4 regions of the Arthrobacter sp. E1SS-5 genome follow, and region 4 is predicted to be linked to each of the others. Evidence: riboswitches for the same ligand, from Rfam matches in the RefSeq annotation. Region 4 holds a riboswitch; each other region holds the start of a gene.
What was found. Region 4 has a riboswitch for cyclic di-AMP ahead of ACIGJD_RS03905 (M23 family metallopeptidase). Riboswitches for the same ligand answer to the same signal wherever they lie in the genome.
Positions count from the first base shown of each region.

Region 1: another riboswitch for cyclic di-AMP. It lies ahead of ACIGJD_RS10965 (LysM peptidoglycan-binding domain-containing protein); the one in region 4 lies ahead of ACIGJD_RS03905 (M23 family metallopeptidase).
Region 2: another riboswitch for cyclic di-AMP. It lies ahead of ACIGJD_RS20210 (glycoside hydrolase family 16 protein); the one in region 4 lies ahead of ACIGJD_RS03905 (M23 family metallopeptidase).
Region 3: another riboswitch for cyclic di-AMP. It lies ahead of ACIGJD_RS03270 (aggregation-promoting factor C-terminal-like domain-containing protein); the one in region 4 lies ahead of ACIGJD_RS03905 (M23 family metallopeptidase).

Region 1 covers NZ_CP172703.1:2,365,248-2,372,696, forward strand. The annotation lists gene ACIGJD_RS10930 (NUDIX domain-containing protein) at 1-407, opposite strand, end outside; gene ACIGJD_RS10935 (DUF1918 domain-containing protein) at 460-651, opposite strand; gene ACIGJD_RS10940 (metallophosphoesterase family protein) at 725-1,231, shown strand; gene ACIGJD_RS10945 (glucose 1-dehydrogenase) at 1,376-2,269, shown strand; gene ACIGJD_RS10950 (DUF1810 domain-containing protein) at 2,306-2,749, opposite strand; gene ACIGJD_RS10955 (DNA alkylation repair protein) at 2,771-3,301, opposite strand; gene ACIGJD_RS10960 (TraR/DksA family transcriptional regulator) at 3,298-3,657, opposite strand; cyclic di-AMP (ydaO/yuaA leader) riboswitch at 3,949-4,120, shown strand; gene ACIGJD_RS10965 (LysM peptidoglycan-binding domain-containing protein) at 4,124-4,960, shown strand; gene ACIGJD_RS10970 (protein adenylyltransferase SelO) at 5,072-6,541, opposite strand; gene ACIGJD_RS10975 (ribonuclease Z) at 6,538-7,449, opposite strand, start outside.
Region 2 covers NZ_CP172703.1:4,324,557-4,332,005, forward strand. The annotation lists gene dnaB (replicative DNA helicase) at 1-1,108, opposite strand, end outside; gene ACIGJD_RS20175 (hypothetical protein) at 1,863-2,429, shown strand; gene ACIGJD_RS20180 (FMN reductase) at 2,438-3,064, opposite strand; gene ACIGJD_RS20185 (PhzF family phenazine biosynthesis protein) at 3,204-4,052, opposite strand; gene rplI (50S ribosomal protein L9) at 4,133-4,585, opposite strand; gene rpsR (30S ribosomal protein S18) at 4,603-4,842, opposite strand; gene ACIGJD_RS20200 (single-stranded DNA-binding protein) at 4,969-5,544, opposite strand; gene rpsF (30S ribosomal protein S6) at 5,615-5,920, opposite strand; cyclic di-AMP (ydaO/yuaA leader) riboswitch at 6,298-6,447, shown strand; gene ACIGJD_RS20210 (glycoside hydrolase family 16 protein) at 6,452-7,449, shown strand, end outside.
Region 3 covers NZ_CP172703.1:657,426-664,874, forward strand. The annotation lists gene ACIGJD_RS03230 (HNH endonuclease signature motif containing protein) at 1-53, shown strand, start outside; gene ACIGJD_RS03235 (zinc-dependent alcohol dehydrogenase) at 188-1,228, shown strand; gene ACIGJD_RS03240 (6-pyruvoyl trahydropterin synthase family protein) at 1,232-1,627, shown strand; gene ACIGJD_RS03245 (glycosyltransferase family 4 protein) at 1,630-2,712, shown strand; gene ACIGJD_RS03250 (nucleoside deaminase) at 2,740-3,246, opposite strand; gene ACIGJD_RS03255 (phosphatase PAP2 family protein) at 3,302-4,126, shown strand; gene upp (uracil phosphoribosyltransferase) at 4,139-4,774, shown strand; gene ACIGJD_RS03265 (glyoxalase superfamily protein) at 4,819-5,235, shown strand; gene ACIGJD_RS03270 (aggregation-promoting factor C-terminal-like domain-containing protein) at 5,416-6,156, opposite strand; cyclic di-AMP (ydaO/yuaA leader) riboswitch at 6,162-6,322, opposite strand; gene ACIGJD_RS03275 (ArnT family glycosyltransferase) at 6,493-7,449, opposite strand, start outside.
Region 4 covers NZ_CP172703.1:818,103-825,551, reverse strand. The annotation lists gene ACIGJD_RS03935 (molybdopterin molybdotransferase MoeA) at 1-1,165, opposite strand, end outside; gene ACIGJD_RS03930 (DUF6457 domain-containing protein) at 1,162-1,455, opposite strand; gene mobA (molybdenum cofactor guanylyltransferase) at 1,452-2,177, opposite strand; gene ACIGJD_RS03920 (HNH endonuclease) at 2,233-2,733, opposite strand; gene ACIGJD_RS03915 (NlpC/P60 family protein) at 3,000-3,785, opposite strand; gene ACIGJD_RS03910 (C40 family peptidase) at 3,948-4,634, opposite strand; cyclic di-AMP (ydaO/yuaA leader) riboswitch at 4,705-4,882, opposite strand; gene ACIGJD_RS03905 (M23 family metallopeptidase) at 5,011-5,832, opposite strand; cyclic di-AMP (ydaO/yuaA leader) riboswitch at 5,843-6,054, opposite strand; gene ACIGJD_RS03900 (iron-dependent transcriptional repressor DtxR) at 6,194-6,895, opposite strand; gene serC (phosphoserine transaminase) at 7,218-7,449, shown strand, end outside.

The DNA of each region.
Region 1 (7,449 bases), 1.5 Mb from region 4:
GCAATGCTTTCGGGATCGCTGATGACGGGCTCGAAGGATTCCAGCACCCGCACCACTACGGTGGTGTAGGACCAGTACCCGTGGTCCAGTACCGAGGTGAACAGCACCTCCACACTCTCCGACGGGACCGCAGCCTCCTCAAAGGCCTCCCGGAGCGCGCCTTCCACCGCTTCTTCGCCCTCATGCAGCGCCCCGCCGGGCAGCCCCCACGTTCCCCCGTTGTGGCTCCAGACGGCGCGGTGCTGCAGGAGCACGCCCTTGGCGGGGTCGTAGGCCAGGACGCCGGCTGCGCCGAACCTGCCCCAGTACCGGCCACGGTCCCCTTCCACCCAGGCGTCGCCCGGGTCGCGTGGACCGGAGCGTGGCGGCGGGGTGGAGGATGTGCTGGAGTACGGAAAGTGATCCATTCCCCCAGTCTGACAGGTGGTGCGGCCGGCCGCAGTCCCGCCGCTCCACCCGTCAGGTGTTGTGTGCTCGGTCGACGGCGAAATCGCCGCCGGGATACATGACCGTTTCGTGCCCGTCGTCAAAGCGGACGACATAGGGCGGGCTTCCGCCCTCGCCGCGGACTTCCACAATAACCCCGTGCCGGTCCGAGGACCCCACTGTCCTTCCGTGCACCACGATGCGGTCGCCTTGGGCTGCCTCCATGGCAATCACCTCCCAGCCCCCAGATTACGACTGCCGGGGGCACGGGAACAGGGCACCATGGCAGGATGCGGATATGCCGTTGAACCTTGTCCTCATCGCCGACACCCACGTGCCAAAGCGCGCCAAAGACCTGCCCGGGCCGGTGTGGCGGGCCATCGAAAGTGCCGATGTGGTGTTCCACGCCGGTGACTGGGTGGAGGCGGCGCTGCTGGACGAGTTCGAGCGCCGAAGCAAGCGGCTGCTGGGGGTGTTTGGCAACAACGACGGCCCGGAGCTGCGCCAGCGGCTTCCGGCGACAACCACCACCACGCTGGACGGTGTCCGGTTTGCGATGGTGCACGAGACAGGGCAGGCAAAGGGCCGCGAACAACGGTGCGAAGCGCTGTATCCGGAGGTCGATGTCCTGGTGTTCGGGCACAGCCACATCCCTTGGGACACGGTGTCGCCCGGCGGGTTGCGGCTGCTGAATCCCGGCTCGCCCACGGACCGCCGCCGGCAGCCCTTCTGCACGTTTATGGAAGCGGTGGTGGACGGCGGGCGGCTGGCGGAAGTCAGGCTGGTGGAAGTGCGCCGGGATTGACGTGGCCGGCCCAAACGGCCGCTTGGCAGGGCGGGGTTGCATTGCCTAGGCTAGGGAACCGTAAGCATGCTTAGCTTTTTGGGGTTTTGCTTCAGTTTCCGGGGCGACGAAACAGCCCGAGTCCGCACGAACAGGAGGACCACCATGACTGACCAGTACACCTTCCGCAATCCCGTGACTGCCTACGAAAAGATTTCCCCGCCCAAGCAGCACCAGCCCGAGCCGGGACTGGATGCCGACCTGGCACCCAAGGCCGATCTGGGCGAAGAAACGTACCGGGGAACGGGACGGCTGGAAGGCCGCCGCGCCATCGTGACCGGCGCGGACTCAGGCATCGGTGCCGCAACGGCCATTGCCTTTGCCAGGGAAGGCGCCGACGTCGTCCTTTCCTACCTGCCCCAGGAAGAGGAGGACGCCTCCCGTATTGCCGGGATCATCGAGGCCGCCGGCCGCAAGGCTGTGAAGGTGCCGGGCGATCTCAAGGATTCGGCGACCTGCCGGGAACTGGTGGATACGGCTGTTGCCGTGCTGGGCGGGGTGGACATTTTGGTCAACAACGCCGGGAAACAGGTGGCCCAGGAGGACCTGCAGGACATCACCGACGAGCAGTTCGACCACACCCTGAAGACCAACGTGTACGCCATGTTCTGGGTGACGAAGGCCGCCGTCCCGCACATGCCGGCCGGGTCGACCATCGTCAACACCACGTCGATCCAGGCGTACAACCCGTCCCCCACCCTGGTGGACTACGCCACCACCAAGGCCAGCATCAACAACTTCACCAAGGGGCTGGCGCAGCAACTGGCCCCCAAGGGGATCAGGGTGAACGCCGTGGCGCCGGGGCCCATCTGGACCCCATTGCAGGTCAGCAGCGGCCAGCCCAAGGAGCAGCTGCCGGAATTCGGACAGTCCACTCCCCTGGGCCGGGCAGGACAGCCTGCGGAGCTGGCACCCGCCTACGTCTTCCTGGCCTCACCCGAGTCCAGCTACGTGGTGGGCGAGACGCTGAACGTCAACGGCGGCAGCCCCACGCCCTAGCGTGAGCGCCAGGCTGGCAGGACCGTCAACAGAAGGTCAGTTAGCCGCCTGGCCGGCCAGGATTTCGTCGGTGGCAGGATCAGGCTGGCCGTCGAAGAACTGGGCCAGGACGGTCTTGAACACTGTTTCTCCGGGTGCCGCCCGGAGAAACAGTGTCATGGACGACCGGAGCTTTTTGGCATCGATGCCGCCGAAAATGTCCTCGGCGGACTGGTCGGCATGGTTCGCCAGGACCAGCGCGCACTCCAGCAGCCGCGGTCCCAGTACCTCGTGGTCCAGGTAGGCGCGCGCCTCGGCGAGTGAAGAGATGGCGTACTTGCGGGACGTTGCGCTCTGCCCCAGGCCAGCGATCTGCGGGAAGACGAACCACATCCAGTGCCCGGATTTCCTGCCGACCTGCAGCTCCCCCAGCGCCTGGTCGTAGGTTCCGGCGCTGTTTTGAGCGGCAACAAAACGGTCAAGGTCAAAGTGCTCGTTCATGTGGATCTCCCGGTTTCGAGGTCAAAGGGTCAAATCGTTTTCGAGGGCGGCTGCCGCTGCCTGAAGCTGCGGATCGGGGTCGTCCCGCCACCGGGCCAGGACCACGCTGGCCCGCTGCCGCTCGCGCTCCCCAAGGCCGGACAGCAGCGGCACCAGGACGTCGGCAAGGAGGGGTTGCGCCAGGTCAGCCGCCTGGGCAGAACGCAGGAAGCCTTCCAGCCGGGTCAGGTCCGAATGCCGGAGCAGGCGCACCCTTGACTGCAACAGCACAACGGCCGCCAACCTGCGCTCAAACACCGGACGGGAGCCGGGCCTGGGCTGTCCCCACAGGGCGGAGGCAAGCATCACCGTGGCGTCGTGGTCCAGGTCCTTGAATTTACGCAGCGTGTCGCGCACCGTGCCGCGCACCGCGCCGATGGAGGAGCCATAAGAGTCCAACGCCCAGCCCAGCCGGTTCCCGACGTCGTCCGCACGGTACCAGGCGCCCTCGTTCTGGAGGGTCCGGTCAACGAACTCCACCGCCGCGGACACCACATCCGCCGGGCCGGTCATCGTCCCCGGCCGGACGAGGCGTGCCGGATACAGAACGGCGTCCACGGCCGGGCTTCCAGCCTGCCTTCGGCAATGGGTTCCCCGCACACGGCGCAGGTTCCATAGGTCCCCGCGGCCAGGCGGGCCAGCGCCGCATCTATTTGGTCAAGCCCGGCCGAGCTCTGCTTCAGGAGGGCCGAAGCCTGCGAAAGCTCGAAAGCAATCGTGACCCCTTCGGGATCGTGCTCGTCATCGACATTGGAGTCCTGCCGGGCCGAATTCGCCGCGGCGATATCAGCCCGCAGCGCCGGCAGCAGCTCCAGCCGCCGCGCCCGCTCCTCTTCGAGCAGCACCCGGAACCGGTGGAAATCTGGCATGGAAACAGCCTAGCGGTCCAATGGCGGACTGATGTATGGAAACGGCCGGTTGCGATGAGGGAGCCGCACTATCATCACGGGTCCGTATCCGTAGCGTTACCTCTCTGGATGCCGGGGCTATAAGGCGACGTCAGGCGAGGACGGCCGGTAACATCCACACGTTTGCGTAATTCGAGAGCCGGACCTCGTCTGTTATCCAAATGTGACAATGCCCCTGCATGTGGGTTATGGTCTTCAGGTGTCCCTCTCAGTCGGGACATTCCCATCAGTATGCCGAGCCCTGCCGCTGATCATGGGATACAACCGCTCCAGCTGGCAGGGACGGGGGAACCAAGTTTCCGCGGCCACCTTGTGGCCTTGGGGTTAAGTCGATAGCGCCTCCGTCCGTAACGGGGTTGCTTCCGGCCGGGTATCTCCAGCCCGAACCCGACAGCTCACCCCGCAGGCATGGGAGAGGCGATCAACCGTGTCAAAAAATTCCACCCCTGCCCGTCACCGCGCAACTCCGGCCCGCTCCATTGTTCTCGAGGGCCTCGCCGTGACAGCCAAGTCCCAGGCCCGTTCGCTGGGCCGCCCTGCGCTGGCAGTTGCTGCAGCGTCCGGCATTGCCTTCGGCGTCGGAGCCCCGGCCCACGCCGGTGTCACCGGCCCGGACACCACTGAAAAGACCAACGTGCAGGCCTACTCCGCACCTGCGGCCCCCGTTGCCGCTCCGGCAGCGGCAGCAGGAAGCGTTCACACCGTTGTTTCCGGCGACACCCTCGGAGCCATCGCGTCGGCTTACGGTGTCAGCCTGAACGATGTCCTGTCCGCCAACGGCCTGGCCCTGTCCTCGGTAATCTACCCCGGCGACCAGATCCAGATCCCCGGAGCAAGCTACACCGCGGCACCGGCTCCCGCAGCAGCACCCGTGCAGACTGCAGCCTCCGCTCCGGCCAACACCGTCATGAACATGTCCTACGCCTCGGCCACCCCCGTGTCAGCCCCCACCGGCACGGGCACCGGCGCTGCCATCCTGGCGAACGCCTACAGCCAGCTGGGCGTGCAGCAGGACTGCACTGCCATGGTTGAGAAGGCGCTGCGCTCGGTGGGCAAGTCCGTGGGCGATCTTGCCCCCACCCAGTTCTTCCAGTACGGCACCGTGGTAAGCGCTCCTGCTCCCGGCGACCTGATCATCACCTCCGGCCACGTGGGCGTCTACGCCGGCAACGGCCAGGTTGTCAGCGGCGGCGTGAACGGCTACGACACCGAGGTGCACTCCATCAGCTGGCTCGGCGGCTACTCCGCGGTCCGCGTCGCCTAGTCTTCGCACAACCGCAGGCGCGCAACCGCGCAGGCACTAAACAAGAAGGGCGGCGGCCGGTAAAACCGGCTGCCGCCCTTCTCTTGCATCCGCCCTTCGCGTCTGCAGCTGTCAGGTCCCGCAGAAGGTCATATAGTTGCCGAAGTCTTCAGGGGCGCCTTCCGCGTAGCGTTCAAGCCCGGACCGCTCGGTGAAGGGGTCGCTGACTGCCTCCAGCAGCTGCTCCAAGGGTGACAGGTTTCCGTCCGTGGCAGCGGCCAACGCCTCCTCCACAAGGTGGTTCCTGGGGATGTACGCCGGGTTGACCCTGTCCATCAGCTCCGCATCTGGTTTAAGTGCCTTCCACCGCTCCGCCCAGGAATCAAACGCGGCCAAATCCAGCACCATCCCCCGCACCGGACGAAGCTCGCCCCGGGCCGCCTTGCCAAGGTTACGGAAGAAGAGGGTGTAATCCACGGGGCCGTCCTTCAGGATGGCAATGGCTTCATCCACCAGCCCGGATGCCGCCGCGTCGTCACTTCCTGCGCCGCCGCCGAGTCCCAGCTTCGCCTTCATCCCGCTGGTCCATGCCCTGCTGTAATGCCCCCGGAACCGGCCGAGCACCTCCACCGCCGGGGCCACCGCTTGCTCCTGGTCTTCGTGGATAAGCGGCAGCATCGCCTCCGCCAGCCGGGCAAGGTTCCATTCGGCCAGAACCGGCTGGTTGGCGTAGGCGTAGCGGCCGCTGACGTCGATTGAACTGTAGACGGCCGCAGGATTGAAGGCATCCATGAACGCACAGGGGCCGTAGTCGATGGTTTCCCCTGAGATGGTCATGTTGTCCGTGTTCATGACCCCGTGGACGAATCCCACCAGCATCCAGCGGGCCACCAGTTCCGCCTGCGCGGAGACGACCGACCCGAACAGTGCCAGGTAGGGGTTTTCGGCTTCCGCGGCCTGGGGGTAGTGCCTGCTGATGGCATGGTCCGCCAAGCGCTTCAGAAGGTCGAGGTTCTCGGTGGCACGCGCATATTGGAAGCTGCCCACGCGCAGGTGGCTGCTTGCCACCCTGGCCAGGACGGCGCCCGGCAGCATACCGTCGCGCCGGACCTGGCGGCCCGTGCCCACGACGGCGAGTGCCCTGGTGGTGGGAATGTGCAGGGCGTACATAGCCTCGCTGACGAGGTATTCGCGCAGCATGGGCCCGACGACGGCCCTGCCGTCCCCCGCGCGGGCGAACGGCGTGCGTCCAGAGCCTTTGAGGTGGATGTCCAGGAGTCGTCCGCTCCGGTCCGTGACCTCGCCCAGCAGAAGCGCCCGCCCGTCACCGAGCAGGGGCGAGTATCCGCCGAACTGGTGGCCGGCGTAAGCCTGCGCCACCGGTGTGGCGCCAGGAGGAACGTGATTTCCCACCAGGAGCCGCACGCCTTCGGGACTGCGCAGGTACTCCGCGTCCAGGCCCAAGTCACGCGCCAGTTTCTCGTTGAGGACAAGGAGGCCGGGGCTGGGGGCCTCCTCGGCCTGCCAGGGAACAGCGAGTTCCGACAGTTCACGCGCGAAGCGGCCGTCAAAAGCCACCATGGATTCAGCTGCTGCCGTCATGGTTTAACCCTATCGCCGTCATGATGGTCCGCTGATTCCCGCACCTGGTGCCGCCGCGGAGGCACGGCTATGCGCTGCAGGTCATGGGCTGCGATGACCGTGGTCCCTGCAGCACGTGCCTGCGCCTGCTCCGCAAGCAGGGACATGTCGTCGCCATACCGTGCGGAAAAATGGGTGAGCACCAGCGTCCGGGACTTTCCGGACGCCGCCAGCTCCCCTGCCTGCCCGGCGGTCAGGTGCAAGTACTGGTGCGCCAGCCCGCCGTCGTCGTTGCTGAATGTCGATTCGCTGACCAGAAGGTCCGTGCCCTCGGCCAGTTCCTCCGCGCCGGCGCACGGCGCGGTGTCCATGATGAACGCGAAGCGCTGGCCGGGCCTGGGGACGCTTACGTCCTCCAACGCGACTGCGCCGAAGAAGCCTTGGCGCTGCAGTCGGCCCACGTCAGGCCCTTCGATTCCTGCCGCCCGGAGCCGTTCCGGAAGGAAGGTGCGGCCGTCAGGCTCGGTGAGCAGGTATCCGTACGTCTCGATGCGATGCCTCAGCGGCCGGATCTCCAGGCCGTCCGCCACGGGTCCGGCGCCGGAGTGCGGATGGAGCCGCAGGTCGATACCGGGCGAACTGACAGCCACGAGGGCCTGGACAATCTGTTCGCCGGAGGCAGGATAGTGAAGGTGAACGGGGTGTGAAGCACCGTCCAGGGCCATTCGGGACAGGACCCCCGGCAGGCCGTAGCAGTGGTCTCCGTGCACGTGGGTGAGGCAGATCCTGGTGATCTGGCTTGCCGCCACCCCGGCATGGATCATTTGGCGCTGGGTGCCCTCGCCGGGGTCGAACAAGAGTCCTTCGCCGTCCCAGCGCAGGAAGTACCCGTTGTGGTTCCGTGTGCGGGTGGGAACCTGGGAAGCCGT
Region 2 (7,449 bases), 900 kb from region 4:
GGGCGATTACGGGGACCTGGAGTTCCTTGGCCAGGAGCTTCAGTGCACGTGAGAACTCGGAGACCTCCTGCTGGCGGGACTCAACCTTTTTGCCGGAACTCATGAGCTGGAGGTAATCCAGGACCACGAGCTTGAGGTCGTGCTGCTGCTTGAGCCGGCGGCATTTGGCCCGGATCTCCATCAGGGACATGTTGGGGCTGTCGTCGATGAACAGCGGGGCCTCATTCATTCGCCCCATGGTGGTGGCGATCTTGGACCACTGCTCGTCCTTGATGGTGCCCTTGCGGAGATCCTGGAGGCTGATGGTGGCCTCGGCTGAGAGCAGGCGCATGGCGATCTCGTTCCGGCCCATTTCCAGGGAGAACATGACAGTGGCCAGGTTGTGCTTGATGGCTGCGGAGCGGGCGAAGTCCAGGGCGAAGGTTGACTTGCCGACGGCGGGACGGGCGGCGATGACGATCATCTGGCCGGGGTGGAGTCCGTGGGTCAGTTCGTCGAGTTCGTAGAAGCCGGTGGGGACGCCCACCATGCCTTCCCCGCGGTGGCCCGACGCCTCGATTTCGTCCACCGTGGACTCCATGACGTCCTTCAGCACCACGTAGTCTTCCGCGGTGCGGCGTTCGGCTACGGCATAAACCTCTGCCTGCGCCTGGTTAACCAGGTCCTCCACCTCGCCGTCGGACCCGTAGCCCAACTGGACGATCTTGGTGCCGGCGTTCACCAGCCGGCGTAGCACCGCACGCTCGGCCACGATTTCGGCGTAGTAGCCGGCGTTGGCCGCAGTGGGGACGGTCTGGATCAGTTCGTGCAGGTAGGCGGGGCCGCCGATCCTGTTGATTTCAGCCCGCTTGGTCAGTTCATCGGAAACAGTGACGGCGTCCGCAGGTTCGCCCCGGCCGTACAGGTCGATGATCGCTTCGTAAATGGTCTCGTGGGCGGGCCGGTAAAAGTCCTGGCCGCGGAGGATTTCCACAACATCGGCGATGGCGTCCTTGGAGAGCATCATGCCACCCAGCACCGACTGTTCGGCGGCGATGTCCTGCGGGGGCTTCCTGCTGGCGTCCGATCCACGGGTTGCCTCGACAGGGTCCAGATGCGCGATTGACAAAGCTGCCGTCCTTCATTCGTACCGGGCCTGCGTCCGGTGATCCATCCTGCTCGCGGCCTCCGGAAAATCCGGCTTCCGCTACTTGTCCAGTTCTATCCACCGGCTCTGACAATCGAGTGCCCCAGGGGGTTCCCGCACAAGCCTGCTGGAGTTATCCCCAGTATCCACAGCTTTTCCACAGGTACGCGGGAAAGGCGGCAGAGTGGGATCCGAATCGAAGCAGGGTGGGCCCTGTTTCGGCCGTGGAGAACAGGTACCCCGCTACGCTAACCGCCGGGGTGCCGGCAGCAAAGCCAGCATGCCGGAACGGTTGTGGATAACCTGTGCAGTACGGGGCATAGCTTGTGCACAGCCTGTGGGGAAGCCTGTGGATATAAAAGTTTTTCGACCCCGAATAGTGTGCTGACCTGCGCAAACGCTAAATTTGGCATGTGGAGTAAATATTTCTTTGGCGGAATTTCATCCACAGGCCCGTTGGCGCCAGGCGCCGGGAAGCAGGCGGGAAGTATGCCCCCGGGGGTTGTAGGTCCACGCCGTGTCCCTGCTCATATTCCACACTGGGAGTTTGACGGGCAGTAGCCGGGGCTGTATGTCCACCGGTGAACAGTGCTGTGGATAACCATGATCTGGATTAAGATTTTGGTAGCCAGAACATGCAGCTGTACAACCAGCAGCAGGAAGATGGCTGGGCGGATGGCCAGCAAAGCAATCGCACCTGGCAAGGGCCAGGAAGTAAACAGAACGGCTCGTAAAAATGGAATCCCTTGTGGTCCCGGTCCTTATCCTGCTCGTGGTGGTTGCGGGGGTGACGGTGGCGTACCGCGCCACCCGGAGGCGCAGGGCTGCACGCCCCTCCGCCCCCGCCCAGCCCGCCGCGACATCACTGGAGCTGGCCCGGACGGCGGCGGACCGGTTGTCGGAAGACGAACACCGGCGGCTTTACGCGTTGATTGCGCAGGGCCAGGCCATGGCCGCCATCAAGTTGTACTACGAGATCACCGGAGAGGGGCTGCGGGCCTCACGGGACGCCGTGGGCGCCCTGGCCGCCCACCCACAGCCTTACCGGCACCAGGAACCGGCACCGGCCGTTGAGGAGGACGACGAGGAGCCGCAGCGGTTCCCCTACCGGTACCGGGCCATTGCCAGCAAAGGCGACGTCACGCGCGAGGTGAGCAGCAACATGCTCAACGACGAGATCTATGGCAGGATCCGTACCCTGGCGCGGAGCGGCGACACGGAGGCGGCGGCCAGCGCCTTGACCCGGCACTCTGACATCTCACTCACCCAGGCGCGGGAGTTCATCGCGCTGCTGGATGACTAGAGGGTGGACTAGCGGGGCCCTGCGATACCCGCCAGCAGCTGCTCGAAAGGCAGGGATTCCAGCGGAGCGGGCTTCCGGCCCGGCTGCGGCCCCTCAAGCAACCGCGCGAATTCGCCGGCGGCACGCTCGATGCGGTCCGCAAGTGATCCACCGCCCTCTTCCGCGGTGCCCCAATCCTGGGGTCCCGCAAAGACGCCGGTTGCAGCCATGCGGGTACGAAGGTAGCTGAAAAGCGGCCGCAGTGCGTAGTCCAGGACCATCTGGTGCCGGTCCGTGCCGCCGGTGGCGCCCAGCAGGACTGCCTTGCCGTCCAGCGACTTGGGGTCCAGGACATCAAAGAAGGACTTGAAGAGGCCGCTGTAGGACGCGCTGAAAACCGGTGTTACGGCGATAATCCCGTCCGATGCCTCCACCCCGGCGATAACTTCCGCCAAACGCGGTGCGGCGTAGCCGGTCACGAAGTTGTTGGCGATGTCCACCGCCAGATCACGGAGTTCGACGATATCCACTGCCACGTCGAAGCCGCCCGCCTTGAGCTGACGCTGGGCGGCTGCCGCGAGCTGGTCCGCCAGCAGCCGGCTGGATGAGGGGACGCCGAGACCGGCGGAAAGGACGGTGATGCGGCGGGTTTCCATGACATTCTCCTGGTGCTTGTTCAGTTTCATCATACATGCATATGCATCTATACCGATGAACTGCCGGCAGCTTCGAAGTATTCCCGCACAGGTCCGGGGGACCCGGATCCCGTCATCTCTGACCGGAACCCCGCCCTGCTCAGAGCAGCACGCTCCCCTTGATGCAGGTGGAGGAATCGCCGCCCACCCAGATCTCCCCGCCCTCAGCACTGATGTGGATGCGCCCCGCCCGCCCCAGGACGGTCCCCTGGGCGGCGATGTACTGCTCCGGCGCACGTCCACTTCCAATCAGCCACTGTGCGGCTCCGGCGTTGAAACTGCCCGTGACCGGGTCCTCCACCATGGCGTCGCCCGGCAGGAACGTGCGGACCTCAAAGTCGGTACCGGCACCTGCTGCATGAGGCCCAATGACTCCAACCTTCAGGCCGCCCATGGCTGCCTGGTCCGGCTCAAGGGACAGCACCTGTTCGGCAGACCCCAGGAGGACCCCGATCCATTCCGGACCGTTGACCAGCCAGGCGGCACCGAGGAGATCATCAATAGGCAATCGCAGTGCTGCCGCCAACTGCCGGCGCACCGGCGCTTCCACGGGGCCGAAGCGCGTCAGGGGTGGTGCCGCGAAAGCCAGCCTCCCGCCGTCGCGCCTTACCCTCACCAGCCCGGCCCCGCACTCCTGCACCAGATACCCGTCCGCCTTTGGCACTCCGCCGGCTTCCAGCCAGGTGTGGGCCGAACCCAGCGTGGGGTGGCCCGCGAACGGGAACTCCTCCGAGCCCGTGAAGATCCGGACCCTGTAATCAGCGCGGGGATCCTCGGGCGGGAGGAGGAAGGTGGTTTCCGAAAGGTTTGTCCAGTTGGCGAAGTGCTGCATCGTCGCGGCATCCAAGCCCTGGGCATCAAGGACGACGGCGAGTGGGTTGCCGCGGTAGGGCTGGCTGGCGAATACATCCACCTGGTGGAAAGGACGGCTGCGGGGTGTCGGGTTCACCGGAGCGGGCTACCACCGCCAAAACGAAAGACCCCCGCCGCCGGAAACCGGCAACGGGGGTCGTGACGTGGAGTGGGAAATTACTTTCCTGCCACCACGTCGAGTTCGATCACAGCAGCAACGTCAGCGTGGAGGCGGACGTTGGCCTGGTAGGAACCAACCGACTTGATGTGGGCCGGCAGTTCAACCTTGCGCTTGTCGATCTTGCCAAGGCCAGCGGCCTCAACAGCGTCGGCGACGTCGCCCTGCTTGACGGTGCCGAACAGGCGGCCTGACTCGCCGGCCTTGACGACCAGCTTGACCGGCTTGGCGGACAGTGCAGCAGCCTGCTTCTGAGCGTCTTCCAGGGAAGCGTGCTCGCGGGCAGCGCGGGCAGCCTTGATGGACTCAACCTGCTTCTCGCCACCCTTGGACCAGGTCAGGGCGAAGTTGCGGGGCAGCAGGTAGTTACGTGCGTAACCGTCCTTGACCTCGACAACATCGCCGGCAGCACCGAGACCGGTAACTTCGTGGGTCAGAATGAGCTTTGCCATGTTAGTTAATCCCTTCCTTAGCCGCGGCCAGCGCCGGAGTAAGGCAGCAGAGCAACTTCGCGGGCGTTCTTGATTGCCTGGGCGATCTTGCGCTGTTCCTGCACCGTAACGCCAGTGACGCGACGGGCGCGGATCTTGCCGCGGTCGGAGATGAACTTGCGCAGCAATGCTACGTCCTTGTAGTCGATGACAGTGATGTCAGCGGCCTTCAAGGGGTTGGACTTTGGTTTGGGCTTACGGAGTTCAGCCTTAGCCATCGTGGAGCTCCTATTCTAGGGAGCCCGTGGATATTGATCCACGGGATGGTGGTGGTCCGACGGCGGCAGCTGCTTTGGGTGCGTTGCGCACCCTGGCAGTTCCGGCGCCGGGCCGTTGTTTGGGTTTTAGAAGGGAGGTTCGGAATCGGGGCCGTTGCCCCAGCCGCCTGCGTTGGATACACCGGGCGTGGCCCAGGGATCGTCCTGTGCAGCCTGCTGGTTGCCGCCGCCCCAGCCTCCGCCGGAGTTGCCGCCCTGGTTTCCACCAGAGTTGCCGCCTCCGAAGCCACCGCCGCTGTTGCCGCCGCCGAAGCCGCCGCCACCCTGTCCGCCGGAGCGCTGGGTGCGGTTGACCTTGGCGTTGGCGTAGCGCAGGCTCGGGCCGATTTCGTCGACCTCAAGCTCAATAACGGTGCGCTTTTCGCCTTCTTTTGTTTCGTAGGAGCGGCTCTTCAAGCGGCCGGTAACGATGACGCGCATTCCCTTGGTGAGGGATTCGGCAACGTTTTCGGCTGCTTCACGCCAGACAGCGGCGCGGAGGAACAGGGTCTCCCCGTCCTTCCACTCGTTGGACTGGCGATCAAAGGTACGGGGGGTGGAAGCGATGGTGAAGTTCGCTACTGCCGAACCGGACGGTGTGAACCGCAATTCCGGGTCATTGGTGAGGTTACCGATGACCGTAATGGTGGTCTCGCCTGCCATCTACTGCCTCCTTGTTCGATCCTGGGTGAAGAGTGCGTTTCCTGCGGGGTAAAGAATGAAGCCGGCTGAATTACTCAGCAACAACCTTCTGCTCTTCGGGGCGGGTGATCTTGGTGCGCATGATGGTCTCGTTAAGAGACAGCTGGCGGTCAAGTTCCTTGGCGGTCTCCGGCTTGGCGGTGAAGTTCACCACGGCGTAGATACCTTCGGACTTCTTCTTGATGTCGTAAGCCAGACGGCGACGGCCCCAGATGTCAACCTTTTCGATGGTTCCACCATCGTTGGTGATGACGTTCAGGAACTTCTGAAGCGACGGCTCAACGGTACGCTCTTCGACCTCGGGGTCGATGATTACCATCAATTCGTAAGGACGCATATGTGAACCCACCTCCTTTGGGCTAAGCGGTTACGGCATTTCCGTAACAGGAGGTTCATTTGCGATTCCATGCAATGCCTAGCCGCCGGAACGGAGGCAGGACGCAGCACAGACTTCAATATCCTAGTGCATTTGGACCCGATAGGCGATTCGCGCTTGACTCAAAGCTAGCCGGATGCTGCCGGGCGCGGGGATGTTCGGTGCTGCTATGTGGAAAACCGGCCCAGGGCCAGGCCGCTTCCGGCTTGAGGCACTTCCCACCTGCCGCCGCGTGAGTCCCGTTACCTAATTGTGATTTAAGCTCCGGATTCGTGTACGGTCGAGCGGGGGCCGCCCCCAGCCGGCCCCAATCCCGGATGACGCCCAGCTCTGCCGCTTCCGGTGATCCACCAAGTACCAGGCAGAGGCGGGGAACCCAAAGTCTCACGGGCCTGGCTTGCGCCTGCCCTGGGGTGAAGCCGCCCCTACGCGGCCGGATGCCTCATCCGAACCCGACAGCTAACTCCGCAGGCGTTGAGAGGTAACTTCCGCATGCCCGCACACCGCAACCACAGCGCCGACCCAGCGCCCCGTTATCAGAACGAGACAGTTTCCGGCACTCCCCTTCCTTCTTCCTCCGAGGCGAAACAAGGCCCCGCGCGGCGGTCCTGGCCCCTGGCTGCCGGCCTCGCCGCAGCGCTCCTCGGGGCGGCTTCCCTGGGCCTCGGCCTGGCAAACAGCACCCACCCCACGGATGTAGCCCGGGTGGCGAGCGCCTCCGACACCGGCAGTGGTGTCCCCGTAAACGATGTCCCCACGCAGGAGCCTTCAGTTGCTCCTGCCCCAGCCACGCCGGCTCCCGCACCCCCCACGGCCAGCGCTCCCGCGCCAGTCCCGGCGCCGCCCCAGGCCGCTGCCGTCCCGGAGCCACCGGCACGCGCCTCCGCGGCCACCCCCGAGGCTCCCATCGCCGTGGCGCCCGCCGCAGCCCAGCTCGCCAACAGCGGCGCGCCGATGCCCACCGGAGTGCCCGGGAACTGGACCCTGGCGTTTGCCGATGACTTCACCGGCGCCGGACTGGACACGGCCAAGTGGTCCGGCTGCTGGTTCTCCCCCGGCTGCGGAACCATGAACAAGGTCACCACCAGCCCCGCGAACGTCTCGGTGGCCAACGGAAACCTTGCCCTGGGCCTGGCATCCTCCACCTCCGGCGCGTTGGTGTCGACCAACCCGAAGGGCGGGGCAGGCACGGGCTTCCAATTCACCACCGGCTACGTGGAGGCCCGTATCAAGTTCCCCGGCAACGCAAATGGCCTCTACAACTGGCCCGCGTTCTGGACCACGGGACAGTCCTGGCCGGCCACCGGCGAGAACGACATCGCCGAGGTGCTGCAGGCCAGGATGACCGTTAATTACCATTCCACTTCCGGCTCCCAGAACCAGGGCGGCGTAGGCGGGAACTGGGCCAACGAGTACCACACATTCGGGCTGCACCGGATGGCAAACTCCTCCGATGTGTACTTCGACGGCGTCAAGGTCAAGTCCTACCC
Region 3 (7,449 bases), 160 kb from region 4:
TCTCCTTGGGGGAGGCAGGCCTTGAAACCATCCTCCACCCGCCCTCTGCCTAGCAGCTTGCCTGGTACAGGGGAATGTTGCCCCCGGGCTGCACGACGAAGGTAGCCGTGCGAGGTCGCCACGAAACCCCCGACACCGCTGTCGGACTTTCCCCCTCGCCGCGCGTCCGGATAGATTCGTCAGCAAGATGACGAATTCAGAGACCCCCATCCACGCAACCGCATACTGGACCACTGCCAAGGAGCACGGCGAGCTCAGGGCGGAAGAAGTTGCCGCCCCCGGACCGGGTGAAGCGCTTGTCCGTGCCCTGTATTCGGGCATCAGTAAGGGGACGGAAATGGTGGTCCACGCAGGGGCCGTTCCGCCGCGGGTCGCAGGGGAGATGCGCGCCCCGCACCAGGAGGGCGAGTTCCCCGGGCCCGTGAAGTTCGGCTACCTCTCCGTCGGAGTCGTGGAGGAGGGGCCCGAGGGGTGGAAGGGCCAGCGCGTCTTCTGCCTGAACCCGCACCAGGACCGCTACGTGGTTCCCGTTGAATCCCTGACCAGAATCCCGGACGAGGTCCCCTCGCGTAGGGCCGTCCTGACCGGCACAGTCGAAACCGCAGTCAATGCCTTGTGGGAAGCCGGGCCGCGCCTGGGGGACCGGGTCGCGGTGGTGGGGGCCGGCCTGGTGGGCGGCATGGTGGCCACACTGCTGCGCACCTTCCCGCTGCAGCGACTGCAGCTCGTGGACCTGGACCTGGGCAGGAAGCAGCTCGCGGACACGCTGGGCGTCGAGTTCGCGCAGCCGGATGACGCCCTGGCGGACTGCGACATCGTCTTCCACTGCTCGGCCTCCCAGGAGGGCCTGGAACGCAGCCTGCAGCTCGTCGGCGACGAGGGTGATGTCATCGAGATGTCCTGGTACGCCAACCGGGAGGTCACCGTACCGCTGGGGGAGGACTTCCATGCGAGGCGCCTGTCCATCCGGGCCAGCCAGGTGGGCATGGTGGCACGTGCCCGGCGCCACCGCCGCACTAACGCGGATCGCCTGGACCTTGCCGTATCGCTGCTCAAGGACCCCGTCTTCGATGCGTTCCTGACCGGATCATCCCGCTTCGAGGACCTGCCGGACGTGGTTCAGAACCTGGCCGACGGCAGCCTGCAAGCCCTGTGCCACGTGGTCGAATATCCCGGAAGCGCTCCCGCACCCAGTACAGCCAGAGACAACAACGGAAACTTGAGGTAACCCATGTTCAGCCTGACCGTCCGCCGTCACTTCATGATCGCCCACAGCCTTCCGCGTGAGGCGTTCGGGCCTGCCCAGGGCCTGCACGGGGCTACCTTCGTGGCCGAGGTGACCTTCCGTCGTCGTGCGCTTAACTCCGACGCAATCGTCCTGGATATTGGTGCCGCCGGGACCATCATTGAGGAAGTGCTGGCCGGCCTGAACTACCAGAACCTGGACGAGCACCCGGACTTCGAAGGCAAGCTGACCACCACGGAAGCACTCGCGGAATACGTCACCCAGCAGGTCGCCGCCAGGATCAAGGACAGCGACGACGGCCGCGAACTGGCGGGCATCGACGTTACCTTGCGCGAGAATCCCGACGCTTGGGCCACCTACTCCCTGGACCTCACCGCCTAACCGTGCGCCCCATCCGGCTTCTGGTCCCAGGCAACATCAGCCACAGCTCAGGCGGCAACGTCTACAACGCCCGCCTGGTGGCTGGCCTTCAAGCGCTCGGAGCCCAGGTGGACGTCGTCAGCGTCGATGGCAGCTGGCCGGACGCCACAGCGAAGGAACGGCGCCGGCTGGGCGCCCTGCTGGGGGCATGGGAACCGGAGACAGATCCCGGCAGTGCCGTGGCCCTCGTGGACGGGTTGGTTGCGGTAGGTGCCCCGGATGAACTGGAACTCGCGGCAAAGGCGGGACGGAATACATGGGTCCTGGTGCATATGCCCGTGCCGGAAAGTTCCGGGCCGGCTGCCCTGAAAAAGGAGGCAAGGGCGCTCCGGGCAGCAACTGGCGTGGTCTGCACCAGCACCTCCGCGGCGTCAGTACTGACAAAGCGGGGACTTAAGAAGGCCCAAGTGGTCCTGCCTGGAGTCGATCCCGGACCCACCGCCGTCGGTTCCACCCCTCCCCATCTGGCGGTCATCGCCGCCCTGCTGCCCAACAAGGACCAGGTGCTGACCGTCGAGGCGCTGGCCCGGATCCGAGACCTTGAGTGGACTGCATCTTTCGTGGGGTCGGACCAGGCCGACCCGGATTACGCGCGAGAGGTCCGGGCTGCCGTCGCTGCCAACGGGCTGCAGCAGCGGGTGCGGCTCGCGGGCGAACTGACGGGGGACGGGCTCGAAGCCGAATGGGCCCGCGCTGACCTGACCTTGTTGGTATCCCGAATCGAAGCATTCGGAATGGCTGTCACCGAGTCCGTGGCCCACGGAATCCCGGTACTTGTCCGCGAGGGGACGGGGGCAGTGGAAGCGCTTGGCACGGCCGGGTTGGCAGCGGACGACGGCGGTCCTCGCCTTCCCGGGGCAGCGCTGCCACTTCCAGCAGGGGGAAGTGAGAGTCCGCGTCGCCTGGCCGACGTTCTGCGCCAATGGTTGACGGACCAGCAAACGCGGGAAAGCTGGCGGACAGCAGCCCTTGAAGCGCGGACCAGGCTGCCGGACTGGAACAGCACCGCCCGGCAGATGCTGGGCATTCTGGCGGGGCGGGGCTGAGAAACGGGCCGGGACTATGACAACGGTCTAGAGGGTGCTCCGGTGCCCTGCGAAAAACTCCCGCAGCAGTTGTGCGCACTCATCCTCCCGGACCCCGGGGTACACCTCAACCCAGTGGTTGAGCCGGCGTTCGCGGAGGATGTCGAACACTGATCCCGCGGCCCCGGCCTTCTCGTCCCACGCCCCGAACACCACCCTGGGAATCCGGGCCAGCACGATGGCCCCCGCACACATGGCGCAGGGCTCCAGCGTGACCACCAGCGTGCAGTCGGACAGCCGCCAGCCGTCGTCGCTGCCGCCGCGGAGCCGGGCCCGTTCCTGTAAGCGTACGGCCGCCTCCCTGATCGCCACCACCTCGGCGTGAGCCGTGGGGTCGCCCAATGCCTCCCGTTGGTTCCGGCCGGAACCCAGCACGTCGCCGTCGGGCCCTATCACCACGGCCCCGATCGGCACGTCCTCCGTGGCGAGGGCGCGACGGGCCTCAGCCAGGGCAAGGCCCATCCAGGCGTTGTGTTTCTTTTCGGGCAACAGCATGGCTCAATGATAGTTTCGAGAGATACTAAGCTTGCGTACTTTTTCGGGAGGCATGATGAGCAGAGTCCAAGAGCGGATGGACCGATGGTTCAAGCCCTATGCCGCACTCTGGCTGACCCTGATCATCGGCGGAACGGTGGTTGTCATCATGGCGCTCGCCGGCGCCGAGGTCTATGACGACGTAGTGGGCAAGGACGGGCTCGCGAACCTTGACGTCCCGGCCCTCCACTACGCGGAGTCGCTGCGAAACCCGGGTCTCGATGCCTTTGTCACCGGGTTCACCAACATCGGCGGTGGCGTGGGCATGCCGATCCTCGCCAGCATCCTTACCGCGTGGCTGACGTTCGTGACCCGGACCTGGCGGCCACTCCTCCTGGTGGGCGGCGCTGCAACCGTCTCAATCCTGGCCACCACGTTCGGCAAGAAGCTCGTGGGCAGGACCCGTCCCGACCATGCTGACGCGGTGCCGCCTTACGAGAATTCGCCGTCGTTCCCCAGCGGCCATACCCTCAACACCACGGTGGTCATCAGCGTCCTCCTGTATGTCCTGTGCCTGCAGTTCCACCAGCTTTGGGTGAGGGTTACGGCAATCACGGCCGGGGTGATCTTCATCATCGCCATGGGGCTGAGCAGGGTTTTCCTGGGCCACCACTGGCTGACCGACGTCATGGCCGGCTGGACGCTGGGGCTGGCCTGGGTGGCCATCGTGATCCTGGCGCATCGGTTGTTCCACCTGTTGAGACGCAAGCAGCATGCCGGCCCTGCGCCCACGTTCGACCGTCCCGTGGTGCGTGACGTCGTCCTGGAATCCGTGCACGACGGCGGAGACGCCGGCAAGGAGGGTGCGTCCGGCAGCCGAGGCAAGGACACCGCCGGATGATAGTTTTGGGGGATGCGCACTCTCGTTGTTGACCACCCCCTGGTCGCCCACAAGCTCACCGTCCTGCGGGACAAGAACACGCCGTCGCCGGTTTTCCGCCAGCTGACGGAGGAGCTGGTGACTCTGCTGGCCTATGAAGCCACGCGGGAGGTCCGCACCGAGCCCGTCACCATCCAGACGCCCGTCAGCACCACGATTGGCACAGCGTTCACCAAGCCCACGCCGCTGGTGGTTCCCATCCTGCGTGCCGGCCTGGGAATGCTGGAAGGCATGACCAAGCTGGTCCCCACCGCCGAGGTGGGTTTCCTGGGCATGGCCCGGGACGAGGAAACCCTCGACATCATCACCTACGCCGAGCGCCTTCCTGAGGACCTGACGGGCCGCCAGGTCTTCGTGCTGGATCCCATGCTCGCCACCGGCGGCACCCTGCGGGAGGCCATCAAGTTCCTGTTCAAGCGGGGCGCCTCCGACGTCACCTGCATCTGCCTGCTGGCGGCCCCGGAGGGCCTGGCCAAGCTGGAAGAGGAACTGGGCGACGCCAACGTCCACATCGTCCTGGCCTCCATCGACGAGAAGCTCAACGAGAAGTCCTACATCGTTCCCGGCCTGGGCGACGCCGGCGACCGGCTTTACGGCATCGCAGGGTAGTTTTCACCCTTTTTCAATCCACGTCCCACCGCTAGCCTGTGCGGATGGACTGGAAACTCGAACTTGTCTTTGTCCCTGTATCCGACGTTGACCGTGCCAAGGATTTCTATGTCAACAAGGTGGGTTTCAATGCGGACTATGACGAGCGGCCTTCGGACGACGTCCGCTTTGTCCAGCTGACGCCGCCCGGTTCTGCCTGCTCCATTTGCATGGGCGAGGGGCTTTTGGACGCTCCTCCCGGCACAGGGACCACCCTTCAGATGGTGGTCGATGACATTCAAAAAGCGCACGACCACCTGAAGAACAATGGCGTGGACGTCAGTGACATCGAGGTGCTTCCTTGGGGCCACTTCGTCTACTTTGCCGACCCGGACGGCAACAAGTGGGCCGTCCAGTACATCCCCTGGCGGAACACGGGGCAGGACAACAGCGCGCAGGACGCTGGGCAAGGCAACAGTTAAAGCAAACCGCGGGCCGCATCGTGATGATGCGGCCCGCGGTTTGCTGGAATTCCCCAACTTTGCCCCGTCAACAAGGCGTGCGACGGCGGGTGGCCGGGGACGCGCCGTCGTGCGCCCCCAAAGGTGGGGAGATTCAGTGGGTGGTTCCCTCTTCAAGCGCTGGCGCCAGGGGAGAGGTGCCTAGTACCAGTTGTGCGCCAGGTGGAAGTTCAGTGCGCCGCAGGGGGACTGGTAGCTCTTCTTGATGTAATCCAGGCCCCAGTTGATCTGCGTGCGGTAGTTGGTCAGGTAGTCGGCACCGGCGCTGGCCATCTTCTCGGCAGGCAGGGACTGGACGATGCCGTAGGCCCCGCTGCTGGGATTGGTGGCCGTGGTGGTCCAGTCCGACTCCTTGGTCCACAGCGTCTGCAGGCACTGCATCTGGTCAGGTCCCCAGCCAAAGGTTGCCAGCTGGCCGGCGGCATACGCCTGGGCACCGGCCGGATCATTAACCGCGACGGCGGGTGCCGGCTCAGGAACAGGAGCAGGAGCAGGCGCCGGTGCCGGTGCGGGCGCCGGGGCCGGGGCTTCTGCTGCGGGGGCTGCCGGTGCAGGTGCGGGGGCTGGTTCCGCTGCCTGGGGTGCCACGCTGATGGCAGGCGGAACCGAGGCTGCCGGGTTGGAACGGATTTCGCTCTTCTCGATGCTCATTTGGGCGTCGGCCGCTGCCGTGGAAGAGTTTGAATCGGTGGATGACACCGGAGTCATGCTGCTGGTCGCCTGGCCTGCCGCGCCTACCCCCACCAGCACCGCGCAGGATGCTGCGAGGATCCCGGCCCGTGTGCCGAAGGTGGTCTTCTTGGCGGGCTTTGTAGCTGCTTGCTGCTCTGCCCGGTGTTTAGCCTTGGCATGCAGGCGTGGTTCTGCCGTGTTTTTGGACATGATTGATCGCCTCTCACACCTGCGGAGTTAGCTGTCGGGTTCGGATGAGGGCATCCGGCCGCACGGAAAGATCACGTACGTGCTTAACCCCAAGGGCGTTCATTGCCCGGGACGGTGGGTCCCCCGCCTCTGCCGTTGCTCAATCGGAATCCGGGGAAGCGGCAGAGCTTGGCGTCAACCCGGGATATGCGGCCCGAACGGGAGCCGCACCCAATCGACGGTACAGGAAAAGCGCGTCAATGTCACATTTAGGTAACGGATGTCACTATCTCCTGCGCGCCTGTTTGCTCGGGGGGTCAGTTCCGATCGTTACTTTGCGTACACCAGAACCTGTAGTTAGCTTCCGAGGACATAGAGAGTAGTGCCGCCGATGCTCTGCGGAGTGAAGTTCTCCGACACCCACTGCGCGATCTGGGCGGCAGCATCCGAACCGGAGGTGGACCGCATGGTTTCGCCGCTGATGAAATAGTGGATCTTTCCCTGCCTCACGAGGTCCTGGAACTGCGCCAGGGTGGGGGAGGGGTCGGTGCCGTTGAAGCCGCCCACCGCCATCACCGGCAGTTCCGTTGCCAGCTGGTACCCGGCGGCATTGTTGGAGCCCACTACCGCTGCTGCCCACGTGTAATTGGAGGCGCCGTCCTTGAGCGCGGCCACAAGATCCGCCGACGGGGTGGGTGCGCCGAGGAGACCGCCCATGCCGCCCCTGGGACCGCCTGCAAACCCGGCTCCGCCTTGGCTTGTCCCGCCAGTAACCCCGGCTCCGCCTGGGGTTGTCCCGCCGGGCCCGCCGGGGTTGGCCTGCTGGGAGCCCTGTCCGGGGAAGCTTTGCCGCGGGCCCTGCCCCGTGCCCCGTCCGGAGGTGTTTCGGCCGGCCGCACTGAAGCCTCCCGGCCCGCGTCCGCCTGCGCCGAAGCCGGAGGCTGGCCCTGCACTCACGATCGCCCCGCTGTGTGCCGTCGCCGCTGTAGTGACGGAGTAAGCCAGCGGCCCGGCGAGCGACGCAGCGATGGCGAGGGCCGCCGTCGTCCGCTGCATGGAACGCAAGCGCAGGAACCTGTTGAGCCCGATACCTGCTGCGGCAGCCAAACCTCCGGCGAGCACCAGCCAGCGCAGCCATGGGCCGTAGGCGGATGTGGTTCCCAGCAGGTAGAAGGCCATAAGGGCTGCCGTGGCCACCGCTGCAGCCAGGAAGCTGCCGGCAGCGGCCTCCCGGCGGTGCTGCCACAGCAGAACGCTGCCCAAACCGGCCATCGCCGCAATGCCCGGCGCCAGTGCCACCGCGTAGTAGGGGTG
Region 4 (7,449 bases):
TGGTTCCGCACGGTACTTCCTGCACGGCGGGCATGGCCCGGTGCCCCAAGGCGGCGAACAACGGGGCGCCGACGGTGGAAAGGGCCATCATGGCCGCGAGCGGGTTGCCGGGCAGCCCAAGGACAAAGCGGCCGTCCGGCAGTTCGGCCAGGACGGCGGGGTGGCCGGGCCGCATCGCCACGCCGTCGATGATGAGCCGGCCGCCGAGTTCGGCAACGGCCCGCCGGAGGTGGTCTGTGCCTGAGCGCCCGGTGCCCCCCGTGGTTATAACGACGTCGGCCGGCAGGTCGGGCGCGTCCGGCACCTCCGGCAGCACGTCTTCGAGCGCCGCGAGCCATTCGGCATATGAGTCACCGATCCGCTGCTGCCCGACATGGATGCCTCCCAGCATGGCAATGACCGCCGGCAATTGGGGGCCGAACGTATCGCGCACCTGGCCGCGAGCCGGGGTGCCGCGTTCCACCACCTCGGATCCGGTCAGCACCAGACGCACCACCGGCTTTCCCTGGACCTGCACTTCGTCGTAGCCTGCCAGTGCCGCAAGGGCCAGGTGTGCCGGGTTGAGTTCCACCCCGGCCTTGACCAGGATGTCCCCTTCAAGGGCTTCTTCCCCGGCCTTTCTGATGTGTTCACCCGCGCGGGGTTCGCCCGGCCGGGCCTTGCCTCCGACCATCACCACCTGGCCTTCATCGTCCTGGCCGAGGACTGCGTTCTCGGTACGGAGCACCGCCTTGCCGCCTGCGGGGATCAGGCCACCGGTGGCAATGGGACTGGCCTGGTGCGGCGCCAGCCGCGTGCCCGGCTCCACCGGGATCCATGGGCCGCTTCCATTGACTGCCCACCCGTCCATGGCTGAGGACGCGTAGTGCGGCATGTCTTGGAGTGCCACGATGTCCTGGTCAAGTTTTCGGCCCAGGGCAATGTTCAGGGCCACAGGGCCGGGAGGAATCGGGGTGGCCGCATCGTAGGCAGCCTGCCGGGCCTCTTCCCACGTGTGTGCCAGGTGATGGTGGTGGGAGCGCCCGGGTTCGGCTTCGCCCGGCTCCTTGTTGCCGGATTCGGCGTCAGCCGTACCGCTTTCTTCCGGGGCGGTTTCTCCCGGGCCGGCGTCCTCCGGGCCGGGACCTGGCGGCGCCGCCGGATCGCTGCGGGTTTCTGCAGTCATTCGCCGGGAGTCCCGGCGGCTTCAGCGTCGTAGTCAGCTGCCAGGGAACGGGCAACGGCCAACGCCGCGTCCATGGAGGCTGCGTCCATCTCCCTGCCGGGAGCGGCAGCCAGGCCTGCGGCAAAGCCAGCAATGAAGGTGGTAAGCGGAGCGGCCGGCCGGACAACCGAATGGGCGGCAACACCGGCCAGTGCCAGCACTGCGTTGATGTCTACCTGGACGTCCTCAAGCTTGTACGCCTGGAGAAGGGACCTGCACCATTCTTCCAGCGTTTCGTCCTGGCTTTTCACGACTTGCCTCCCACGTTAGTTCCGCCCGCGCTTGGGTCCTTGCTTTCACGCTGGCTCCCGGCGGCAATCCCCAGCGCGGCAGCATCGTCCCAGGTATCCACATCGGAAGTGGACCCGGCGGGGACTGTGACAAGCTGCACGTCCAGACTAGCAAGGAGAGCCCTGACAGAGCCGTTGACCAAGGCGTTGCGGGCTGCCAACTCCACACACGCTTGTTTTAACCCAGGCGTGCTATAAAAAGCCGCCAACGGCTGCGCCCTCCCGTCGCCGGACCGGGCCATCATGCCGCCTCCATCGCCTCCCCGGGGGCTGGCGGCAGACGCAGAAAGCGCCTCCCACAACACAGCCACGGCCTCGGACGCCAGCGGCATGTCACAGGCAAGCACCAGGGTGAACGGGGCAACTCCGCCATGTCTCCCCAGGGTGTCCAGGCCGGCGGCGATGGCAGCCGCAGGCCCTGCAAACGGCGGCTCCTCCCGGCACGTCAGCACGCCGGGCGGCCAGTGGGCCGGGGGTACCGGGTTTGATACTGTGCCCCGGGATGGCAGGAAGCCGCCGTCGCCAACGACGACAGTGCGGCGGGCACCGGCTGCAGCATCCATCGCCCGTTCCAGCAGCGTCTGGCCGCGGAAGACAAGGGACTGCTTGGGTACGCCGCCCAGCCGCGATGACCTTCCGCCGGCCAGGATCAGGGCATCAAAAGCCAGGCTCTTCTCTTGCACTCCCCCAGCCTAACCACCGGCCGGCGCAGGAATCACGCCGTTTCCCAGGACCGGGTCAGGCAGCGCGTTCGGGAAGAAGGAACGGATCCCACGCGGGGGTGGGCTTCTCCAGTTCCTTGATCTGCCAGATAGTGCCGCGCGGAGGCTCGGGCACGAACCGCAGCGTCCAGCCCATCTCGGCCGGGGTGTGATCGCCTTTGACGTTGTTGCAGCGGAGGCAGGCGGCCACCAGGTTCTCCCACGAGTCAGCCCCGCCCCTGGATTTGGGGTGAACATGATCGATGGTGTGCGCTGCCTTGCCGCAGTATGCGCATTTATGGCCGTCGCGTCTGAGCACACCCCTGCGGCTGACAGCCGTGGAATGGTTGTATCGGGGCCGGATGTACCGGTTGAGGAGAATCACGGACGGACGGCCCAGGACGTCGGTGGGCCCCACCACGGGGTCATCCCCCTCGGCCACCACGCTCGCCTTGCCCGTGAGCACAAGCACCAGCGCCCGGCGGAAAGTAATAACCGCCAGCGGTTCATATCCAGCATTCAGAACGAGAGTGCGCATGCACTTACCTCTTCACGGCCGCACCCGTCAGGGGCACGAGGGCCGGCTGCCCTCGGCATGTCCGGGCTATGGATCGACATCACAAGAGTAAACAGAGAAGTGCAAAATCAGGTAATCGCCGCCCTGATGGGGTCCCGGTACAAAGCGACGCCGGGCAGCCTCCCCCGGCTGCCGGGAACTTCTTTTAACGCAAAGGACCCCCGCCGCGAGGGCAGGGGTCCTTTGACGTTGGGCACCGGCTGCTGCCTGTGCCCAACGTCGGGTGCTTACCGGACGTGGATGAAAACCGGTCCGGATCCAACGTTTGCGCTGAAGACCACGGTGTCGTTGCCGTTGAAACCGCCATGTACGGCCATGCCGTTTCCGGCGTAGACAGCGATGTGTGCCATTCCTCCGCCACCATCGGCGTAGTAGATGAGGTCGCCGGGCTGGGCCTGGGAGGCAGGCACAGTGTCACCGAGGGACAGGTACCCGGCGGGCCAGTCGTGGAAGTGGATGCCGACGGCGGCCAAGGCGTTGGTCACCAGCATCGTGCAGTCCTGGTGGACGCCGAGCTGGGCGTAGGCGGCGGAGAGGATTGCGGCACCCTTGCCGCTGGCGGAAGCCTGGGCTGCAGGAGCGGCCGGGGCGGCGGCGGTGGCAACCTTGGCCGTGACCTTGGGGGCGGCAACGGGCTGGGCAGCGGGCTCCGCGGCGGGAGCAGGGGCAGCTTCCTGCACTTCAACCTGGGGCTCCGGCTCGACGACGGGGGCCGGCGTGGTGGTCACAGCGGGCTTCTCAAAGCTGATGGCAATGGTGGAAGCAGCGGAAATCGGGGCGTCGATCGCGGATTCAACTTCCAGCGCGGAGGCGGGAGCGGAGTCGCGCTTGACGTTTGCATCGGCGGCGTTCGCCGCAATGCCGCTGGTCAGGACCAGGCCGGAAGCAGCGGCAATGACGGCGGCCTGGCGGCCCATGCCGCCGGCGTTGTCGCTGACAGCTTTGGCAATGACAGCGATCGAGTTGGTCTTGGTGACCTCGGCGCGGTGCCGTGCGGTAGCACGAGTCGTCATCAGTTCTCTCTTTCGTTTTCCTTGCGACCGCGTGTAGGCAGGCAAAGGGTCATAGACGCGCCGGCATCTTGGGGGTACGCCGGCGCGTCCCGAACGGGGATGTGGTTTCTAGCGGAAAAGCTTTGGGCAAAGAAATAGCCCTTGGAGCTTGGAGCCCAAGAACTATTTGTTGAGGTGGTAGTACGACGAGGTACCGGTGGCTGCAGGCGAGTGAAGCAGCGTGCCCTGTGAGGGGTTGAGTGCGCTGATCATCATGCCGTTGCCGACGTAGATACCAACGTGTGCGCCGCCGTTCTGGACAACCAGGTCACCGGGCTGCGGGGCGGAGGTGGGGCTCATGATGCTCCACGCGTTAGTGCGGGGGATGCTGATGCCGGCCTGCGCGTACACCCACTGCACGAAACCGGAGCAGTCCCAGCCGGTGACGGGGCTGGTGCCGCCCCATACGTACGAGTGGCCGATGCCGGTGTAGGCGATGGCTGCGATGCCTGAGGTGGCTGCGGAGGATACGGTCTCGGCGGTCTTGGTGACCGGGGAGACGTCCTGGCCGGCGGCAGCAGCAGTGGCGGCGCCGTTTGCCGTGTCGGTGGACTGGGTACGCACCGCTTCCACCTTTGGAGCAGCGGTGGTCTTGACCACGGGACGCTCGAAGGAAACCGTGGCCGTGGGGGCAGCGGTGACGGCGAGGGCCGTCTGGGCCGAACCGGATTCGGTGGAAGCTGAGACACCGGCAGTGGTGTCTGCAGCGGTGGCCGGCAGGCCCATGCTCAGGATGAGGCCCGACGCGGCTGCCACAACGGCAGCCTGGCGGCCTACGGTCCCGGCATTTGCACTCACGGCCTTGGACACGGCATCCAAGGGGTTGGTGCGAACCGTTTGCGCACGGTGGCGCGCAGAATTATGGCGTGAAGACACGAAGGTAGCCTCTCCCAATGCCTGCGAGGTGAGCTGTCGGATTCGGATGGGAGTCACCCGGCCACGCTGCTTCCTGGGAAGCTTGTGACTTAACCCCAAGGCCTTCTGAATGAAGGCCGAAATTGGTTCCCCCGCCCCTGCCAGACGATGAAATGCGAACGGACCTTGAGCGGTGGCAGAGTTAGGCAATCCACTCAAGAGCGTCAACTTCGGAAAAGTTGACGCGAGTTAGACGGTACAGCAGTTTTGCTTCAATGTCACATTCAGGTCACGGCGGGTCACGGCGATCTGAGAGTAAACAATCATTCGGTTACAGCCAGCCCATGGGATCGACCACTTCGCCGTTGACCTGGACCTCGAAGTGCAGGTGGCAGCCGGTGGACGCGCCGGTGGTGCCGCTCAGGGCCACAACGTCCCCGCGGGACACGGTCTGGCCCACCTTGACGTTGAAGGATGACAGGTGGTTGTACGTGGTTTCCAGCCCGTTTCCGTGGTCGATGACCACCCGGTTTCCGCCGCCGAACTGATGCCAGCCCGCGAAGGTCACGGTGCCGGTGGCGGCCGCCAGGACGGAGGTCCCGCACTGCGCCACGAAGTCCTGGCCCCGGTGGAAGTCACCCGAGCCCCCGGTAATGGGGCTGACCCTGTAACCGAAGGGGGAAGCGGTGACAAGGGAGGCCAACGGTGCGGCCAGGGTGCCGGCTGACGCGGCGCGCGTAACGGAGCCGGCCGACTGCGCACTGAGGAGTTGCTTCAGCTTTCCGTCCGGGTCCGCCTGGGTCACCACTGCCGAGCGACTGAAGTCGATCTGGGCACCGATATCGGCGGAAATCTGGGGCTGGGGCGTGACGGAGGAGGCTGCCACCGGGGCGCTGCCGGCGGCGTCAGTGGCCATAACGGGACTTGTGGCGGGCACTGTCACGGTCAGCACCAGGCCGGTGGCCGCAAGGGCAATGCCGGCCTTCTGGCCTATGCCGCTGGCGGCGGCAAACTCCGTCATCTGGCGGAACGGACCCCGGCGGCGGCGGGCGTCGCGATGGAGGTCGCGGGGACGCTCCGCTGCGGCAGCTTCGACAACCCGCGGTGCCGAAGGGGGGCCGGCAGCACGGCGGCGTCCCCGGGGGGTCTGCATGGTCAAGAAGGGTTCCTCTCTGGAAAAGCCTGCGGAGTTAGCTGTCGGATTCGGGTCAGAGAGATCAAAGACCCGGCCCGCCAAGGGCAAGCTTCTGCGCAGGGGTATTCCCGGAAGAATCCTTCACTGGAGAGGCTTGCTGCTGACGGACTTCACCCCAAGGCAGTCCCCCGCTGCCGGTTGTGGTTCCCCCGCCTCTGCCAGTAACGACTCGTGCACCTGATCCGCTGGCAGAGCTCGGCTCCGGATCAGGTAACGCTTAAGTTTCAACGACTGGTTCTACTATAGGGGCTTAAGACCCTTGGTAACAATTCCGTTATCTTTGCGTGGATGGGCAGGCCCGGGGTATGGAAGTCCCGCTTCACCCCTGCTTGATGGCCACGAAGACATGCGCGGCCACCTCGGGCGGAAGCTCCAGCGCTCCTTCAATCCCGGCCACCCGCACCGAGATGTAATCGCCCACATGTTCCAGGGTCACGGCAGCGCCGGGCCGGATTCCTCCTTCGTCCAACTGCGCCAGCAGTTCCGGCTCCACTTGGATCGGTTCCGCGAGGCGGCTGATAGTCACGCCCGACGCAGGCCCGTAGCTCTTCATCGCCTCCAGCAGGCTGATGGCACCGTCACCAAAGCCGGGGCCCGGCTGGCCGCCCAGCGCGGCAAGGCCGGGGATGGGGTTGCCATACGGGGACTCGGTGGGGTGGTCCAGCATCTCGTAGATGCGCCGTTCCACCCGCTCACTCATCACATGTTCCCAGCGGCAGGCTTCGTCGTGGACGTAGGCCCAGTCCAGCCCGATGACGTCGGCCAGCAGGCGTTCGGCCAGCCGATGCTTGCGCATCACTTCGGTGGCCCGCTTGCGGCCGGTGTCCGTGAGTTCCAGATGCCTGTCGCCGGAGACCACAACGAGCCCGTCGCGCTCCATCCTGCCGATGGTCTGGGACACAGTGGGGCCGGAGTGGCGCAGTCGCTCGGCAATACGGGCCCGTAGGGCAACGATGTTTTCTTCCTCAAGCTCCAGGATGGTCCTGAGGTACATCTCCGTAGTGTCGATCAGATCCGTCATCCAGCTCAGCTCCTCGGGCGCAGTACCTTGCCTTGTCCCACCGTATCGCCTCTTCCCGCGAGGTAGTCCGGGGGAAAGCTTAGCCTATTTTGACTTTGTCCGAATAGCCGCGGCCCAGGGGCACCATCAGGGTGCATACGCGGAACACTTGCACGCGCGGCGCGTTGTCTCAGTGTCTGGACTTTGCGGCTGCCGGTTCCCGCCCGCCGCTGCTGTTCAGGCAGAATGGGAAAGGCCTATGGCACAGCCGCCGCCCGGCTGCCGGCCACCACAACCCGCCCGTCCGGACCAAAGCGTTCGTCCCCGCCGAATTGGAGCACCTGTGAGCGACACCAGCATCACGATTCCCGCCGACCTCCTGCCCAAGGACGGACGGTTCGGGGCCGGCCCGTCAAAGGTCCGGCAGGAACAGATCGATGCCCTCGCCGCAGCATCCAAAACCATCCTGGGCACCTCGCACCGCCAGGCCCCCGTCAAGAACCTGGTGGGGTCTGTCCGTGAAGGACTGACCCACTTCTTCCGTGCCCCTGAGGGCTATGAGGTTGTCCTTGGCG